3 regions of the Chryseobacterium sp. W4I1 genome follow, and region 2 is predicted to be linked to each of the others. Evidence: riboswitches for the same ligand, from Rfam matches in the RefSeq annotation. Region 2 holds a riboswitch; each other region holds the start of a gene.
What was found. A riboswitch is a leader RNA that binds a small molecule or an ion and turns the genes downstream of it on or off. The one in region 2 is predicted to bind thiamine pyrophosphate.
Positions count from the first base shown of each region.

Region 1: it holds a riboswitch for thiamine pyrophosphate, as region 2 does, so the genes downstream of both, thiS (sulfur carrier protein ThiS) here and thiM (hydroxyethylthiazole kinase) in region 2, are expected to answer to the same signal.
Region 3: it holds a riboswitch for thiamine pyrophosphate, as region 2 does, so the genes downstream of both, QF044_RS16890 (TonB-dependent receptor) here and thiM (hydroxyethylthiazole kinase) in region 2, are expected to answer to the same signal.

Region 1 covers NZ_JAUSXQ010000001.1:3,646,475-3,652,871, forward strand. The annotation lists gene QF044_RS16950 (thiamine phosphate synthase) at 1-257, opposite strand, end outside; gene QF044_RS16955 (thiamine phosphate synthase) at 301-888, opposite strand; gene thiC (phosphomethylpyrimidine synthase ThiC) at 885-2,696, opposite strand; gene thiS (sulfur carrier protein ThiS) at 2,723-2,929, opposite strand; TPP riboswitch at 2,988-3,085, opposite strand; gene QF044_RS16970 (RluA family pseudouridine synthase) at 3,208-3,885, opposite strand; gene QF044_RS16975 (hypothetical protein) at 3,889-4,209, opposite strand; gene panB (3-methyl-2-oxobutanoate hydroxymethyltransferase) at 4,213-5,028, opposite strand; gene QF044_RS16985 (Crp/Fnr family transcriptional regulator) at 5,092-5,805, opposite strand; gene QF044_RS16990 (heavy metal translocating P-type ATPase metal-binding domain-containing protein) at 5,894-6,397, shown strand, end outside.
Region 2 covers NZ_JAUSXQ010000001.1:317,072-323,468, reverse strand. The annotation lists gene QF044_RS01535 (carbon starvation protein A) at 1-1,589, shown strand, start outside; TPP riboswitch at 1,648-1,740, shown strand; gene thiM (hydroxyethylthiazole kinase) at 1,801-2,598, shown strand; gene thiE (thiamine phosphate synthase) at 2,595-3,230, shown strand; gene thiD (bifunctional hydroxymethylpyrimidine kinase/phosphomethylpyrimidine kinase) at 3,227-4,060, shown strand; gene tenA (thiaminase II) at 4,047-4,697, shown strand; gene QF044_RS01510 (TonB-dependent siderophore receptor) at 4,748-6,397, opposite strand, start outside.
Region 3 covers NZ_JAUSXQ010000001.1:3,625,035-3,631,431, reverse strand. The annotation lists gene QF044_RS16900 (bifunctional aconitate hydratase 2/2-methylisocitrate dehydratase) at 168-2,948, opposite strand; gene QF044_RS16895 (WG repeat-containing protein) at 3,251-4,021, shown strand; TPP riboswitch at 4,252-4,343, shown strand; gene QF044_RS16890 (TonB-dependent receptor) at 4,454-6,397, shown strand, end outside.

The sequences.
Region 1 (6,397 bases), 3.3 Mb from region 2:
GGCAGGTCATTTAATCCCAGATGAACACCATCGGCACCAATTTCTTTCGCAATCTGGACATGATCGTTCACTATGCAGACTGCATGATAGTCTGTACAAAGCTGTTTTGAAACTGCACAAAGATCTGTTACCTGTTTCTCCGAAGCATTTTTCCAGCGAACCTGTACCCACTTGATCCCGTTGTCCAGAACCGTCCTGATATTACGTTCCTGCTCCTCTCTTGTCTGTCCCTGCGATATATATTGTAATTTTTCCATTATTAATTAAACTGAATGATCTATCATTTACTTTTTATGGGCTTCATAAAAGGATTTTATTTCTGCACTTTTTGAATGAATTTACAGGCTCATCACTTTCCCATATTCCACCTAAAAGCGCTGCTCCGTCCGCCCCATTTTCAAAGACCTTTTTGATGTTGTTTTCATTAATTCCTCCCAAGGCAATCAATTTAACATGATGATTATTCCTGTATTTAATATCATCGATAATAGTGGAATGCTCACCATATCCTTTTTTAGAGATACTTGGAAAATAAGGACTTATAAATGCATATTCCCATTCTTTTTTCAATCCATTAAAAGTATGAATATCATGTACTGAGGTTGAAATAATACTTCCGTTTGCATAAGGTTTAACTTTTCCTTCTAACCGGTCTGATTCTCTGAAATGAAACCGGGAAATATGATAATCCTTCCCCAGATCATCATATCCGTGCAGGACCAGCTGAGGATAAAATTCCTCATGGATACCGTACAGGAAATTTTTCATTTCTTCCCGGCTAATCATTGGTTTCCTGATGTGGAGCAGATCCAATCCTTCCTGAAACATCTGATTGATTATTTCTGTCTCGTTTTGAATTATAGTTTCAGGAGTGATCACCAGGATCATATATAAATTTCTTTTCCTTTCTCAATAAATTCCTGCGATTTATCCAGCATTCCTTTTTCTGCGGAATCCCGAATTTCCTGAGTAATTTTCATGGAACAGAATTTCGGACCGCACATAGAACAGAAGTGGGCAATTTTGGCTCCGTCCGCAGGAAGGGTTTCGTCATGATAAGCTCTGGCGGTCTCCGGATCTAATGAAAGATTGAACTGATCTTCCCATCTGAACTCAAATCTGGCCTTACTCAGTGCATTGTCCCTGTATTGGGCTCCGGGATGACCTTTCGCTAAATCTGCAGCATGTGCCGCTAATTTGTAAGTAATCACTCCAACTTTTACATCTTCTTTATTCGGAAGGCCTAAATGCTCTTTTGGGGTAACGTAGCAAAGCATCGCACAGCCGAACCATCCGATCATGGCCGCTCCGATACCGGAAGTAATGTGATCATAACCAGGCGCAATATCCGTGGTCAAAGGTCCTAATGTATAGAAAGGTGCCTCCTGGCATACCTCCAATTGTTTCTCCATATTTTCTTTGATCATGTGCATCGGGACGTGACCGGGACCTTCGATCATGACCTGTACGTTGTGTTTCCAGGCAATCTTGGTAAGCTCGCCTAAAGTTTCAAGTTCTGCAAACTGTGCAGCATCATTGGCATCCGCAATAGATCCCGGACGGAGACCATCCCCAAGGGAAAAAGCCACATCGTATTTCTTCATGATCTCACAGATCTCTTCAAAATGGGTATATAAAAAGTTTTCTTTATGATGGTAAAGACACCATTTTGCCATGATGGAACCTCCTCTGGAAACGATTCCCGTTACTCTTTTTGCGGTAAGATGGATGTATCTCAATAAAACTCCGGCATGGATGGTAAAATAGGATACGCCTTGTTCTGCCTGCTCGATCAGGGTGTCTTTGAAAACTTCCCATGTAAGATCTTCAGGAACTCCTTTTACTTTTTCCAAAGCCTGATAAATAGGGACTGTACCAATAGGAACCGGGCTATTTCTGATGATCCACTCTCTGGTTTCGTGGATGTTTTTTCCTGTGGAAAGATCCATAATGGTATCGGCACCCCATCGGCAGGCCCAAACCGCTTTTTCAACTTCTTCATCGATGCTTGATGAAACCGCACTGTTGCCGATGTTGGCATTGATTTTAACTAAGAAATTACGTCCGATAATCATCGGTTCACTCTCCGGGTGATTGATATTATTCGGAATGATTGCTCTTCCGGCAGCAATTTCATCCCTTACAAATTCAGGAGTGATCTTATTTTTAGGTGTATTGGCTCCAAAGCTGTTTCCGGGATGCTGAAAGGCCATTTCACCGGAGACTGTTTCCAGCTGCTCAATCCGTTGATTTTCCCTGATGGCTACATATTCCATTTCTGCCGTTATAATTCCCTGCTTTGCATAGTAAAGCTGGGTAAGTTCCAATCCCCCTTTAGCTACTTTCGGTTTATGATCATATGCAAAACGAAGTTCATCAAGACGGGAATCTGCAAGCCGTGCCTTTCCGTATTCTGAAGTAATGCCGTTCAAAATATTTACATCTTTCCTGTCTAGTATCCATTGCTCCCGGATTCTTGGAAGTCCTTTCATAATATCGATGGTTGCATTCTCATCGGTATACGGTCCGGAAGTATCATAAATGGTGACCGGAGCATTCTCTTCGAGTGTGCCGTTAGTAAGTTTAGTAGGACTTAAGTGGATTTCACGCATTGCTACGCTTACAGGATGTAGCTTTCCCTGAATATAAATTTTCTTAGCATTCGGAAATGGTGAACATGTGATTGAATGAGCCATAAGTTTTTTGTATTATTAAATGAGAATTATCCGCCCTGAGTGGCCGTAATAATTAAAACTGAATCTTTGTCTTTTAGGATTGTTTCTGCCCAGGCGGACATTGGAATAATACGGTTGTTGACCGCTACAGCGATGCCCTTTTTCTTTTCAGGGATCTCTACAGCCATGAGTGCTTCCAGATTATCAGGAAGTACTTCAAATGTTTTCGTTGTGTGGTTGATTGTAATTTCCATTCCTAATTATTTTATATATACTTTAGGAATGGCTATTATTGTACAATAGAATGTACAGCAAAAGTCATCTACTTTTCCCTACGCTGGTATAATCCAGATCAGGTTCAAAGGGTAAAGTCTCAGTCTGTAGATCTACAGACACCCCTAAAGTTGTGACGAAGGTAGGAATTTTTTCAGAACAGGCAAAATTTGTTTTTGGAATAAAAAAAAGACCACTTCAAGCTTGAAATGGTCTTATATTTTTAAGGTTCCTGATTTATAAATTAAATGCAGTAATTTTATTCTTCACAAGCCCTCCAGATGGCATCATTCTGAGGAACAGGAGCTATGATGTCTATTTTTTCTTTGGTGACCGGGTGAATAAACTCCAGTTTTCTTGCATGAAGATTGATGCCTCCATCCGGATTCGAACGAGGTGCTCCATATTTCAGATCTCCTTTAATCGGAATTCCTGTTTTGGAAAGCTGCGCCCGGATCTGATGATGTCTTCCGGTTTCAAGATCAATTTCAAGAAGCAAATAATTATCTAAAGTCTTTATTACATGATACGTAAGAATGGCTTCTTTTGCTCCCTCCGTTACTTTTGGAAAGACAATCGCTTTATTGTTCTTTTCATTTTTCTTTAAATAATGAACTAATCTCTGGCTTTGAGGAATCATTTCTTTCCCAACAACAGCCCAGTAGGTTTTCTTTACTTCCCTGTTTTTCACCATCTGGGTGAGACGGGAAAGAGCTTTGGAAGTTTTGGCATAAATAACCAAGCCCGATGTCGGGCGGTCTATACGATGAACCAAACCGAGAAAAACATTTCCCGGCTTAGCATCTCTTATTTTTATAAAATTCTTAATGGTATCCAGTAAGGATTCGTCGCCGGTTTTATCTCCCTGAACAAGTTGCCCTACTTTCTTATTAACAACCAAAAGATGGTTGTCTTCATATACAATTTGCTCCTTCATACTTTATGAGCGGTTGGGTCTGTTGGTAAAAGAAATCGCTATTCCTCCCAGAAGACCTATCGTTTTTAGAACTGAAAATTTAGACTCTTCCGGTAAACTTGCGCCTACTACACACAATAGTGCAGCCGCATACATGATATATGTGAAATTTTTATTGGAAAGTGTAGGTGCCTGAATAAGGAAACTGGCTCCTATCAGATAATAAAAAATTTTCCTTGAAAGAATATGGTTGATCTCGGGAGAAAATAAATTAAGCCATCCCGCTCCAAGGCAGATCAGCGCAGCAATTGATAAAATCCCCTGTATAGACTGTTGGTTCCTCATCAATTAGTAGCTTTCATTTTCATTAGGAAATTCAACATTTTTCACATCTTTTACGTACTGGGCAACTGCCCCCGTAATTTCCGTATAAAGATCAAGATATCTTCTCAAAAATTTTGGACTGAACCCTTTATTCATTCCAACCATATCATGATAGACAAGAACCTGTCCGTCACAATCAGCACCAGCTCCGATTCCAATGGTAGGAATAGTGATGCTTTCGGTTACTTTTTTAGCCAGATCAGCAGGAATTTTTTCTAAAACTACGGCAAAACAACCCAGTTCTTCCAAAAGCTGTGCATCAGCAATTAATTTCTCGGCTTCAGCTTCATCTTTTGCTCTTACTTTATACGTTCCGAATTTATAGATCGACTGTGGCGTCAATCCTAGATGTCCCATAACAGGAATTCCGGCATTGATGATTTTCTTAATAGATTTTGAGATCTCTTTTCCGCCTTCAATTTTTACAGCGTGAGCTCCTCCTTCTTTCATCATTCTTACTGCAGACTCCAATGCTTTTTCAGGATTACTCTGGTAAGTTCCGAAAGGAAGATCCGCTACAACAAGAGCCCTGTCGGTTCCTCTTACCACGCTTTGGGCATGGTAGATCATCTGATCCAGCGTAATAGGCAGCGTTGTTTCAAAACCGGCCATTACGTTCGCTGCAGAATCTCCGATCAAAACTGCATCAATTCCGCCTGCGTCTACCATTTTAGCCGTAGTAAAATCGTATGCGGTAAGCATTGTTATTTTCTCCTTGTCGAATTTCATTTTTCGCAAGGTTTCAGTCGTAACTTTTTTAATTTCAGAGTGAACAGACATAATTTATCTATTTTTTAAAAGTTAAAAAGTCGGCTTTCGCCGACTTAAGTTTTTGTATGATTGTTATAAAACTACGTGACCTAGTTTCATCAGTTTATCGTGGTTGAGAATTTTGATATTTCTTCCGTCTACTTCTATCAGACTGTCCTGTTTGAATTCGGAAATTAAGCGGATGGCGCTTTCTGTGGCAGTCCCGATGATGTTGGCAATTTCTTCTCTGGTGAGCGAAATTTTGATAAAGCCTTCAGGATCTACCCCCAATTTCTGCTCCAGCAAGATAAGAATTTCTGCCAGTCTTTCTCTTACTGTTTTCTGGGCAAGGAATGTAATGGTGTTGGATGACTCTCCCAATTCATAGGAGATTTTCTGAAGCATTGCGAAAGAAAGCTGCGGATCTACTTCCAGAAGATACATGAAAATATCTGCCGGTAAGAAAATACATTCAATGTCTGTCATAGCTTCTGCCTTTGCCTGGAAATTTTCCCCGCAAAGCAATGAACGATAGCCGATGATGTCCCCCTCTTTTATAAATCTTAAGATCTGGTCTTTTCCAAAAGCTCCGGACTTTGAAAGTTTAGCGGCTCCTTTTTCTAAAACGAATACTCCCTTTGGCGTTTCACCATCTTCAAAAATGGTGTCGTGCTTCTGAAAACTCAATCTTTTTTTGCCGTTAATATACTTTTCAAAATCAGTGCTAGAAAGTCTTTCCTTAAATGATTTATCATTAAAAACTCTGGCGAACCTCTCTTCAATTGCAATCTGTTGTTCCTGCGACATTTTATATGACATTTATCACAAAAATAGAACTTTTTAACACGATAAACAAAAAAAATTGTTATAATTTTGTAGTTCAATATATTATGTAGTGAGCGAGAACTGTTTTCATTGTGGTCAAGGGATAGAAAAAGAGAGAATTTTGTTTGATGAAAAGACTTTCTGTTGCAACGGATGTAAATCTGTTTACGAAATTCTGAATATCAATAATTTAGCTAATTTTTACGAACTTAATAAAAGAGCCGGAATCCGTCCTAATGATGAGAGCTCTTCACAGTTTGAATACCTTGACACTCCGGAAATCTTTGAAAAGGTAACTGATTTCTCTGAAGGAAACACCAGTCTCGTTACTTTCAAAATCCCTGTAATCCACTGTTCTTCATGTATCTGGCTACTGGAAAGCCTTCATACCCTTAACGAGGATATTAAATATTCTCAGGTGAACTTCACCAGAAAGACCCTACAGGTTTCATTTAATCATAACAATCTAAAATTAAGCGAACTAGCTAAATTTTTAAATAACCTGGGATATAAACCGGTGATCAATCTGGAAACAGCGGATAAAAACGTTGATCACCTGGACAAATCACTGCTT
Region 2 (6,397 bases):
AGTTCGGATATCTTCCCGGTGCATTGTGGATATTAATCGGATGTGTACTTGGAGGCGGCGTTCATGATATGGTGGTTTTATTCGCTTCCGTTAGGCATAAAGGACAAAGTCTCGCTACAATTGCTTCCAAAGAGATAGGCAAAGCAACAGGAACCGTTGCCGGATTTGCCATTTTATTCATTCTGATTCTTACACTTGCAGGTTTATCATTAGCCTGTATCAATGCAATGCATGAAGCTTCATGGTCTCTTTTTACCGTATTGATTACCATGCCTATTGCCGTGATTATGGGACTGATTATGAGATACCGAAAAAACAGTGTGCTTTTTGCCAGTATTTTAGGCGGTATCCTCTTAATAGCAGGAATTATTGGGGGACACAGCCTGATGCAGAATGAGACGATGAACAATCTTTTTTCATGGGATATAAAAACCATTTCGATTGCTATTCCGCTGTATGGTTTTCTGGCTTCTGTGCTTCCGGTTTGGCTACTTTTGGTACCCAGAGATTACCTTTCCACTTACTTAAAAATAGGAACTATTATTATGCTGGCTGTGGGTGTAATTGTGATTCATCCTACAATACAGATGCCTGCACTTACAGAATTTGTAAATGGTGGTGGCCCTGTAATCGGTGGTCCTGTCCTTCCTTTCATTTTCATTGTGATCGCCTGTGGAGCTATTTCCGGTTTCCATGCGGTGATTGCAACGGGAACAACGCCTAAAATGCTTAACAAGGAAAAAGAAATTCTTTTTGTAGGGTACGGAGCCATGCTGGTAGAAGGTTTTGTAGCTTTAATGGCTCTGATCGCAGCATGCACATTAATGCCCGGTGATTATTTTGCTATCAACACACCGAAGGAATCCTATGATGCTTTCCTTGCTGCTCATCCTGCCCTTCATGGGGTGGATATTGATTATTATTCACAAAAAATAGGCATTGAGCTTCACGGCAGAACAGGTGGAGCGGTATCATTAGCCGTTGGAATGGCACATATTTTCAATAAAATCCCGTACATGGATCAGCTGACTGCTTACTGGTATAATTTTGCCATCATGTTTGAAGCCGTATTTATCCTTACCGCCATTGATGCTGGAACGAGAGTCGGCCGTTTCTTTTTACAGGAAATGTTGGGATCTGTTATTCCTAAATTCAATGATAAAAACTGGATTCCGGGAATTATCATCAGCAGTCTCTTATTTACTTTCGCCTGGGGATATCTGGTGTTTACAGGAAATGTAAGCAGTATCTGGCCACTCTTTGGAATCAGCAACCAGCTATTGGCAGCCTGCGGCCTCATTGTCTGTACCACGATGCTGATCCGGATGAACAGGGGGAAATATGCCTTATGTTCAGCCATTCCGGGAGTTTTTATGGCTGGAATTACTTTCTGGGCGGGTTACATCCAGGTAACCGCAATCTATCTTCCAAAAGAACAGTACCTGCTGGCAGCTTTAGCAGTAACGGCAATGGTTCTGATGCTAATCGTATTTATAGGAGCTTTTATCAAATGGTATCAGCTGCTGAAGATCAGGACCACGGTGACAGATTATTATGGAGAACCTGTAAAAGAGCTGGTAGAAAGGTAACTTCTGTCTCAAATTCCATTATTTGCGTTTTGCCTGCTCTGATAATTTTTATACATTTGTTTTGCTTTAGGGGTATTCTGAAAAGAATTGAGAGAGTCCCTTTGAACCTGATACGGCTAACACCGACGTAGGGAAAAGCAAAATTACATTGCTGACAGTGTACTTTTTGTTTTGGATTTTTCCTGAAGCTATTTTTATTTAAATAATAACAATGGAAAAAATTCTTTGGGAACAGGTACAGCTTGTCAGACAACAGTCTCCTCTGGTTCATAATATCACCAATTATGTGGTGATGAACAATACCGCTAATGCCCTTTTGGCTGTAGGAGCCTCTCCTATCATGGCGCACGCAAAATCTGAAATTCAGGAAATGATCGGTATCGCTCATTCGGTGGTCATCAATATCGGAACCCTGGATGAATATTGGTCGGAATCTATGATCCTGGCAGCTGAAACAGCCCATTCAACCGGGAAGCCCTGGGTTCTAGATCCTGTTGGTGCTGGAGCTACTTCTTTTCGGGATGAAGTTTTAAATCAATTACTGCAATACAAACCCACCGTCATCAGAGGGAATGCTTCTGAAATCATTGCATTGGCTAAAGCCCATACAATCGTCACCAAGGGAGTAGACAGTACAGCACAGAGCAACGAAGCAGTTGATGCTGCACAAAGTCTTGTCAGTCAAAACGGTACCATTGTCTGCATTTCCGGTGAAACTGATATTATTCTGGATACCCAACAGGAAGTTTTCATTAAAAACGGAGATCCTCTTATGACTAAAGTAACGGGTCTTGGATGTTCTGCCACCGCTTTAATCGGTGCATTCATAGGAGTTGCAGAAGATAAAGTATTAGCTGTAGCGGCTGCCATGGCATTAATTGGGATCGCTGGAGAACTGGCTGCTGAGGAAAGTAAAGGTCCCGGAAGTCTCCAGATTCATCTGATTGATAAACTATACACTATTACTGAGCAGGAATTTGTCAACCGTTTAAAGATAGAGCGAAAATGAGCTTAAATTCTTTTCCCTATCAGCTTTATCTGGTGATTTCTGAGGCAGATTGTATGGGAAGAAATTTCCTACAGGTTGCCGAACAGGCAATTCTTGGCGGAGTTGATGTGATCCAGCTGAGAGAAAAAAACAGCAGTACAGATTCGTTTCTGACAAAAGCTTTACAACTTATTGAAATTACGGATAAATATTCTATTCCACTGATCATTAATGATAATATAGAAGTTGCAGAAAAGGTAAATGCAGCAGGCATTCATGTGGGTAACAGTGATGATCCGCCCGTTTATTTAAGACAACGCCCTCTTCTTACCAAAAAAATGATCGGCTATTCTATTGAATATCTTTCTCAGCTAAACAATGAAGAAACCGCCGTTTCAGATTATCTGGGAATCAGCCCTGTGTTTAGAACGGATACGAAAACGGATACGATAACAGAATGGGGACTTGAAGGAATTAAGACGATCAGGCAGCTTACGGAAAAACCTTTAGTAGCCATCGGCAATATTTATTTGGGAAACGCAAAGGAAGTGATGAATGCTGGGGCAGACTGTCTTGCTGTGGTTTCTGCTATTTGTCATGCTTCTGACCCTCAAAAAGCAGCCTATCAATTAAAAAATGAAATTTTAAAATGAAAAAATATACCTATCCATCGGTTTTAACGATTGCAGGATTTGACGGAAGTGGTGGCGCAGGCATCCAGGCTGATATTAAAACAGCTTCTGCTCTGGGATGTTTCTCAACATCGGTTTTGACTGCTTTACCTGTACAGAATACTCAGGGTGTAAGGAAAATATATCCCATTCCGGTAGAAGCGGTAGCGGATCAGATTGAAGCTATTCTGGATGATATTTTTCCCGATGCTATAAAAATTGGAATGGTGCATACGCCTAAGCTGGTAGAAACCATTGTTTCAACACTGGCTAAATACAAAAAAATCCCAATTGTATTCGACCCCGTAATGGTAGCAACAAGTGGCCACCGACTGATTGAGGAGGACACGATAGCAGCTATCACAGAAAAGCTTTTCCCGATCGCAGATGTAATTACTCCAAATATGGATGAAGCCGCTATTTTAGCACAGATGAAAGTTGAAACCCTGGAAGATCTTTATGCTGCCGGAAAAGAAATAAAAAAACTGGGCTGTAGAAGTATTCTCCTGAAAGGCGGGCATCAGGAAACCTCAACCATTACTTCTCTATTCTACGATGAGCATGAGAAATACCATGCTTTTGAATCTAAAAAATTTAAGACCAACAATACCCACGGTTCCGGTTGTACACTTTCTTCTGCTATTGCAGCTTATCTGGCTCAGGGCAAGTCTTTATATGACTCAGTTTCTTTGGGACAGCACTATGTTTATCAGGCCATAGACAACGGAAAAGATGTACAAACAGGACATGGAAACGGTCCGCTTAATCACTTTTTTAACCCTCAAAAACTAATCAAAAATGAAATGGTCTGAATACACCTGGCAAGCTATAGAAGAACGCTACAAATCTATTTTGGAAATGCCATTTATTAAAGAACTATCAGGCGGCACTTTGCCACAGGAAAAATTCCGGTTTTATATGGCTCAGGATTCTTTATATCTTGAACACTTTGGAAGAACGCTTTCACTGATCGCTGCCAAAATTCAGGATCTTCAGGATGTGCTTACCTTTATGCGCTTTGCAGAAAATGCCATTGTCGTGGAAAATGCTTTGCATGAATCTTATTTTGTAGATTTTGGCGTTACAGATAAAGGAATATTAGAACCGGCCTGTCATCATTATATTCACTTCCTGAGAAGTACCGCAGCTTTAGAATCTGTAGAAGTTGCCGTGGCGGCAGTGCTTCCCTGCTTCTGGATTTACAGAGAAGTGGGAGATTATATTTACAACAATCAAAATGCGATCAATAATCCTTATCAAAAGTGGATTGATACGTATGGCGGGGATGAATTTTCTGTTGCCGTAGATCAGGCTATTGCGATCTGCGACCGGTTGGCTGAGAACAGTACGGAAGAGACCCGAAAAAAAATGACCGAAGCATTTATAATGTCAACGAGAATGGAATTTCATTTCTGGGAAGGCGCTTATGAGTTGAAAACATGGGAATAGATTAAAAATAAAAAGCGGATTCAAAAATTTGAATCCGCTTTTTATATCACTTAAAAATTAAAATTAAGTCTTGAGAATACATATCTCCCGTTCTGTCCAAACTGTGATGTAGAACGGGAATAAATAAACTGGTCATTATTGGTAGATGCCGGAAGGTTCTTATCCGGATAGATATCGAACAGATTATTCACCCCAATGGTTAATCCTATATTTTTTGTAAACTGGTACGCCAGAGAAAGATCGGTAATAATTTTGTCTCCGATCTGCTGATGCTCATTGAATCCGATGATTCCGTCACCGTTAACATCAATCACATCAGCACCTGTAACTTTTCCAAAGTACGTGTTTCTCAGATAGAAACTTGCATTTTTCCATGAAAGCGTATGAGACAGGCTTGCTTTTACCCTAGGAACCGCTTCTTCCAGATACACTCTTGACTTTTCAGAAAAATAAATTTTCTCAAGATTTGGAGACTGCAATAACCCTGAAGAGTGAGTAGCACCCACTTTTCTGGTCTCACTGATATTTGCGGCTAAACTATTATCCAGTTTGAATCCTGAAAATCTTACGTTATGTGAAATCACCAAATCAAGTCCTTTTGTTTCCGTATCAATAGCATTGGTGAAAAATTGTGCTGCGTTAACTCTTTCGGCATCAAAAGCGGCCTTTGCGTCAGCTGGAACATCTGATCTTAAGAACTGGTCGGTCAAAATAATTCGGTTGTTGATCCTGGTAAAATATCCGTCTGCTGTAAAAGTCAGACTTGCAGAAGGAATTCTGTACGTAAATCCAACGCTGGCAGATTTGGAGGTCTCTTGTTTTAGTTTAGGGATTTCTAGCAGCTCCGCAATCTTTGAATCATTACTAAAGGTTCCCACATCCAAAAGCTCGCCTGTTGGAAATTGAGGAGAGGTAACAAACAGAGTAGATGTTACATTATAATAGATCTGATGGATAGAAGGTGCTCTGAATCCTGTAGAACCCGCTAATCTCACATTAAAATTAGGAGCTACTTTGATTCTTGAAGCCAGCTTATAATTAAAGGTAGATCCGAAATCTGAATAATTTTCATATCTCGCCGCTGCATCTACTAATAGCCAGTTGGTAAAATTAAATTCAACATCTGCATAAGCTGCCACTGCCTGTCTGTTTTTATCGATAGCATTAGCAGGCTTGAAACCTCCGAAAACCTGTGATCCTCCGGGAAGTGTATTCCCAAAGAAATCCGTAGCTCTCGGACTGCTATTATTCCACACATTTCCTGCCGCGTCATAAGTCGTGTATGAAGCTTCATCACCCTGCGTTATTTTAAAATTCTCATACCGGTGTTCCGCTCCGAAAGCCACATTAATTCCGCTCCATACATCATATTTTTTAGAGAAATCTAAATTGATCGTGTTTTGAGAGAATCTTAAACCTCCTGCATCAAACTCATTTGGAGATGCAAAACGTAAAGATGTATTTCCTGTGTCCTGAATATTATAATTGAATGAGTTCTGTCCGAATGTATTGCTAAAATCAATATTCCATCCATTCCAGTTGCCTTTAATTCCCGCGGAAAGCGACAAATCCTGGATATCAGTTCCGATCTGTGGAAGATATCCATCTGGATACAATCCTGTAAAAGTTCTGCTCTGGTTAGGTTTTCTGTAAAATCCTCCGGAAGTTCCGTGTCTGAAGCTATATCCTCCGAAAGAATA
Region 3 (6,397 bases), 3.3 Mb from region 2:
TCAAGTTAAGAAAAAATAGAATTTCTTTTCTCAAATTTATTTTAAATAATTCTTAATGGCTCTTAAATGGAAAGATTCTAAACAAAAATTGAAAGATTTTAAATCCTGCAGGACTAAAATCTTTCAATTATATTTTTAAACAGTCTCACGACTTCGTTAAAATTCTATTAATGACCTACCTGAACCAATTCCTTGATAGGCGGAGCAAATTTAGTCAGGTCAATGCCTTCAACTGCTGCCTTATATTCATCAATATTAGGAATTCTTCCAATGATGGCAGAAAGGACAACAACCGGCGTTGATGCCAGTAAAGATTCTCCTTTTTTACGTTCGGAATCTTCAACCACTCTTCCCTGGAAAAGACGGGTAGAAGTTGCTAATACCGTATCGCCTTTAGCTGCTTTCTCCTGGTTACCCATACAAAGGTTACAGCCGGGACGTTCAAGATACATCATATTCTTGTATTCCACACGTGCTTCACCTTTTGGAGCATTGTCATCAAATTCAAATCCGGAATACTTTTCTAAAAATTCCCAGTCTCCTTCAGCCTTCAATTCATCGATGATATTATAAGTTGGTGCTGCTACTACAAGTGGAGCATTGAATTCTACCTTACCTTGTTGCTTTTCAATATTTTTAAGCATTTGAGAAACAATTTTCAAATCACCTTTGTGAACCATACAAGATCCTACAAACCCAAGATCTACTTTTTTCTCACCTTTGTAATAAGAAAGATCTCTGATGGTATCGTGAGTATATCTTTTAGAAACATCCTCATTATTTACGTCAGGATCTGCAATCATTGGTTCCACGATCACATCAAGATCAACAACAACTTCAGCATAATATTTAGCATTTGCATCCGGAGTTAAGGCCGGCTTTTCGCCTGATCTGATCTCTGCAATTCTCTTATCTGCTTTATTAATTAATCCCTGAAGAACTTGGTTATGATTATCCATTCCTTTATCAATCATGATCTGGATTCTGCCTTTCGCAATCTCCAATGATTCAATTAAGGTGTTATCTTCAGAAATATTGATGGAAGCTTTTGCCTTCATCTCAGCGGTCCAGTCTGTAAATGTAAAAGCCTGATCAGCAGGAAGTGTTCCGATGTGAACTTCAATGATTCTTCCTTGGAATACGTTTTCTCCACCAAATTGCTTCAGCATCTGAGCCTGAGTTGCATGAACTACATCACGGAAATCCATGTGTTCTTTCATGTCCCCTTTGAATGTTACTTTTACGGATTCCGGAATTGGCATGGAAGCTTCTCCGGTAGCCAATGCAAGGGCAACGGTCCCTGAGTCTGCTCCGAAAGCAACGCCTTTGGACATTCTTGTATGAGAGTCACCACCAATGATGATCGCCCATTCGTCTATCGTTATATCATTAAGAACTTTGTGAATAACATCCGTCATCGCATGATATTCACCTTTCGGGTCACGGGCAGTGATCAGACCGAAATCGTTCATAAATTTCATTAATTTTGGAATATTAGCCTGGGCTTTTTTATCCCATACTGAAGCAGTATGACAACCTGATTGGTAAGCACCGTCAACAATTGGTGAAATCACTGTTGCAGCCATAGATTCAAGCTCCTGCGCAGTCATAAGACCTGTTGTATCCTGTGATCCTACGATATTAACTTCTACACGGACATCTGAACCTGCATGTAATACTTTCCCGGGTGTAATACCTACAGCATTTCTGTTGAAGATTTTTTCTACTGCTGTAAGACCTTGTCCTTCGTGAGAAATTTCTTTTGAAGGAGCAAAAACAAGAGGAGTTTCTATTCCCAGAAGTTTCGCAGCAAATGTCTGAAGCTTTTTACCGAATACGATAGCATATGATCCACCGGCTTTAATAAATTCAAGTTTCTGAGGTGTAAATGCTTTAGAAATGTCTATCAGCTCCTGATCGCCGTTATATAATTTTTTTGTTTTTGTATTGATGGTAAGAACAGTTCCTGTAGCTACAGAATAAGCTTCTTCCAGAACAACATCACCATTCTCATTACGAATAGGGTTTCCATTATCATCAAGCTTTTTTACCCAGTTTTTAAGGTCAAGACCAATACCGCCTGTAACGTCAACAGTTGTAAGGAAAATCGGAGAAATACCGTTTGTTCCTCCAACGATTGGAGCAATATTGACGAATGGAATATATGGGCTCGCCTGTTTCCCTGTCCAAAGAGCCACGTTATTTACCCCTGACATTCTTGATGAACCAACACCCATGGTGCCTTTTTCAGCAATCAGCATTACGCTTTTGTCTGGATGTTGTGCCTGTAAAGCTTTAATCTCTTCCTGCGCCTGAGGAGTGATCATGCATTTCCCGTGAAGTTCACGGTCTGATCTTGAGTGAGCCTGATTACCGGGAGAAAGTAAATCGGTTGAAATATCACCTTCACCAGCGATGAAAGTAACGACTTTAATTTCTTCTGCAACTTCCGGCAGTTTTGTAAAAAACTCAGCTTTTGCGTAGCTTACAATGATTTCTTTTGCGATCTCATTACCGCTATTGAATGCTTCCTTTAAACGGTTGGTATCCGCTTCATAAAGGAAAACCTGTGTCTTAAGAACATTTGCTGCATTTTTGGCAATAGAAATATCATTCCCCAAAGCCAGATCCAGCAATACTTCAATGGAAGGACCTCCTTTCATGTGAGATAATAACTCGAAGGCATAGGACGGAGATATTTCTTCTATTGTAGATTCACCAAGAATAATTTCTTTTAAAAACTTAGCTTTTACCCCCGCAGCACTTGTGGTTCCCGGTAAAGTATTATAGATAAAAAATTTGAGAGAATCCGATCGATATTCGTTTCCTGAATCTTTAATTTGTGCAATGATTTCACTTAGTAGTTCAGCACCATCAATCGGCTTTGGATGAAGCCCCTGGTTTTTTCTTTCTTCAATTTCTTTGATGTAATCCTGATAAATATTCATAATAGAAGTTTCAATATTAAGGTAGATTAATAAAAATAGTGTTTAGTATTGCTACCTATTCTTTACCGGTCTGTAAATACATCTCATAACATTTTGAATCCTCACATTTTTGATATGCCATGTGAACCGGAGAAAGATCAGTATAATCTACGCTTTTTAAATTTAAAATTATCAAACAATTCAAAATGCTCCCAAAATTACGAATTTTTAATATTTCATCAAGATGAAATTATTTAGATTCTTTATAAATATGAATTTGATAATTTCTATTTTGGCCGTAGTTTTGCACGCAAATGGTGAATATGAAAAATATCCTTAATTTTTTGTGCGTCTTTATTTCGATGTTTGTTTTTTCACAAACAAAATCTGTGAAGAAACAGCCGCTTAAAAAACAGACAAAGACCATAGCGAAAAAGAAGATTGCAGAGGTTAAGCCAAATCCTGATCTTGTGATTATCCATCAGGAGCTTCCTGTTCTGATTCCAAGAAATGAGAACGGGGAATTTGGATATGTCAACCAGAATGGAAAATTTATCATTAAACCTGAATATCATATTGCTGTCTTTTTTTATGAGGACTGTAATCTGCTGAATTCCCCCAACGAAAAAGTGAGGAAGTTCGGAACTGATGAGTATGCAACCGTAGAAAAAGATATGATCTCTTACCGGATAGATAAAACCGGAAAAAGAGTATATCAGTTCAAAGATTCAGATCTGGGAAAGTGTAAGTTTGGAGATTACAAACAGCAGCCTTATCAGGCATATGTTTTAAACGGATTCTACGGAATAATAGAAAAAGAAAAATTCGTGAATGCTGCAGACTACAGGGATTATAAGATCTATCCGCAGTATCAGTATTTATACATCATGGAAGGTGATGATGTGGAAAATCCAATGATCGTGGCTTCCCATAATGACCGGTTCGGAGTCATTGATGTGAATAATAAAGTGATTGTTCCTTTTGAATATTCCAATATCAAAAGAAATTTTAGCTGGAAACTGGGTAGGATGTTTGAAGTCACAAAAGACGGAAAAAACTACTACTACATTGATGCAAGAAATAAAACTTATTAAGCTACTAAAATTCTATTTTTAATAGACCTTCATCACAGTTGACCAATCTTTGCCTAAAATCTTTCGCAGATTAGAAAAATGATGCAGATTTTGCTGTAGGCAAATGTAATTAAAAATAGGATAATGCTGTTTTTAGTAAACTATAACGAAAATAAACAAGCATATTCTGGAAAACTTGTGTCCCGAATTTCAACTTTTCAACTATCTCGCATTTTTTTTGTAATTTTGCCGCTGAAATAAAGGGGTGCTTTAACAGGCTGAGATTATACCCAATGAACCTGGAACGGATAATGCCGTTTAGGGAAATTTGAAAAATGTACCAACGGAACAGTATAACAATATACCAATTCTCATTGCTAGACTGTTAAATTAGTAAATTGCTACATTATTTAATCCGCCCCTTTTATTCATTAAATTTTAAAGATTTATAGAATGAAAGGATTATTTTTTTTAGGGCTTACCGTAGGCTCTGTTGCTTTTATCCAGGCTCAAAATAAGGATTCTCTGAAAATAAGGGAAATTGAAGCGGTCAACTTTACCAAAAGACTTCCCGTTGCTAAGGAAATTATCAATGTACAGAAGGATATTGACAGCCGTAACCTGGGTCAGGATCTTCCGATTCTCTTAAAAAATCAAACTTCTATTATCTCCACATCTGATGCCGGAAACGGAGTTGGATATACAGGATTCAGAATCCGTGGAGTAGCTGGAAATGGAATTAATGTAATGATGAACGGTGTTCCGTACAACGATTCTGAAAGCCAGGGAACCTTCTTTGTGAATGTTCCGGATCTGACAAGTTCTGCTTCTCAGATTGTGATTCAGAGAGGAGTGGGAACTTCCAATAACGGAGTTTCTGCGTTTGGAGCGAGTATTAATGTAATTTCCAAAGAGCCGGATGAGAAGATGTATTTTAAGACTGATGATAGCTACGGCTCATTTAACACCTACAAGTATTCGGCAGAGGTAGGTTCGGGGAAATTCTGGAAAAATAGACTCTCGGTGATGGGAAGGTACACACGCATCCATTCTGACGGATATATTGACAGGGCTTCCTCAGATTTGGATTCTTATAACTTTACAGCTTTATTTGAAGAAGGTAAAACAAGACTTCGTTTCATGGCTTTCGGTGGAAAAGAAAAAACGTATCAGGCTTGGAACGGGATTGATAGGCCAACATGGGAAACCACTCCAAAATTCAATTATTCAGGACAGTATACAGATCTGTTTACAGGAGAAGAAAAATTCTATGATAATGAGACAGACAATTACAGACAGAATCATTATCAGCTTTTGTGGGAACAGAAATTCAATGATAGCTGGAGTTTAGAGACCACTTTCCATTATACGAAGGGAAGAGGATATTATGAAAACTATAAAAGAGTTGACGAGACGGATGCCGATGCTACACATTATTCCAGTTATAATTTGCCGGTACCGGTTGTAAACGGATCTGCAGTTGAAGTCACAGATTTTATCAGAAAAAAATGGCTGAATAATGATTTTTATGGTGCTGTTTCCACATTGTATGGAAAACTGGAAAATGTAGACCTCAATTTCGGAGTGGTAGCCAACCAGTATTACGGAAGGCATTTTGGAAACGTTACCGGTGTTTATTTTCCACAGATCAATGAATATGAATATTACAGAAACCGTTCTGTGAAAACTGAGGTCTCTGGTTTTGCAAAAGCTTTGTGGAGAACGGGGGAACATTTTGAATTCTTTGGAGATCTTCAGCTCAGAAATATAGATTATGATACAAAGATCCTGACTGAAGGAGATGAGGAAGGTGGAAATCTTGATAAAAACTGGCTTTTCTTTAATCCTAAAGCCGGGGTGAATTATAAAATAGGAAACGGGAAAGTTTTCATTTCCTATGCCCATGCGCAGCGTGAGCCAAACAGGGATGACCTGATGAGTGATAACACTGTGAAAGCTGAAAAGCTACATGATTTTGAGGCCGGTGTTGAAAAGCAGTTCGGAATCATATCTGTAACGGCCAATTTGTATTATATGTACTACGTCAATCAATTGGTATTGAATGGGCAATTGAATAATGTGGGCGCATTTATCAGAACCAACTCTGGAAAGAGCTACAGAAGAGGGGTTGAAATCGGGGCGTTGGCTAAACTTTCCAAGCAATGGGAAGTGACTGGAAATGTCAGTCTGAGCCAGAACAGAAACCTTGATTTTAACATCAAAAATAATGGAACTCTGCAAAACCTTGGTAATACCGAGATATCTTTCTCTCCAAATGTCATTGCCAATTTAGGACTTAAATTTAACCCTTCCAGGAATTTCCAGTTTGCTTTGATGAACCAATATGTAGGAAAACAGTACCTGGATAATACGGGAGACAAAAACCTGGAGTTGAAA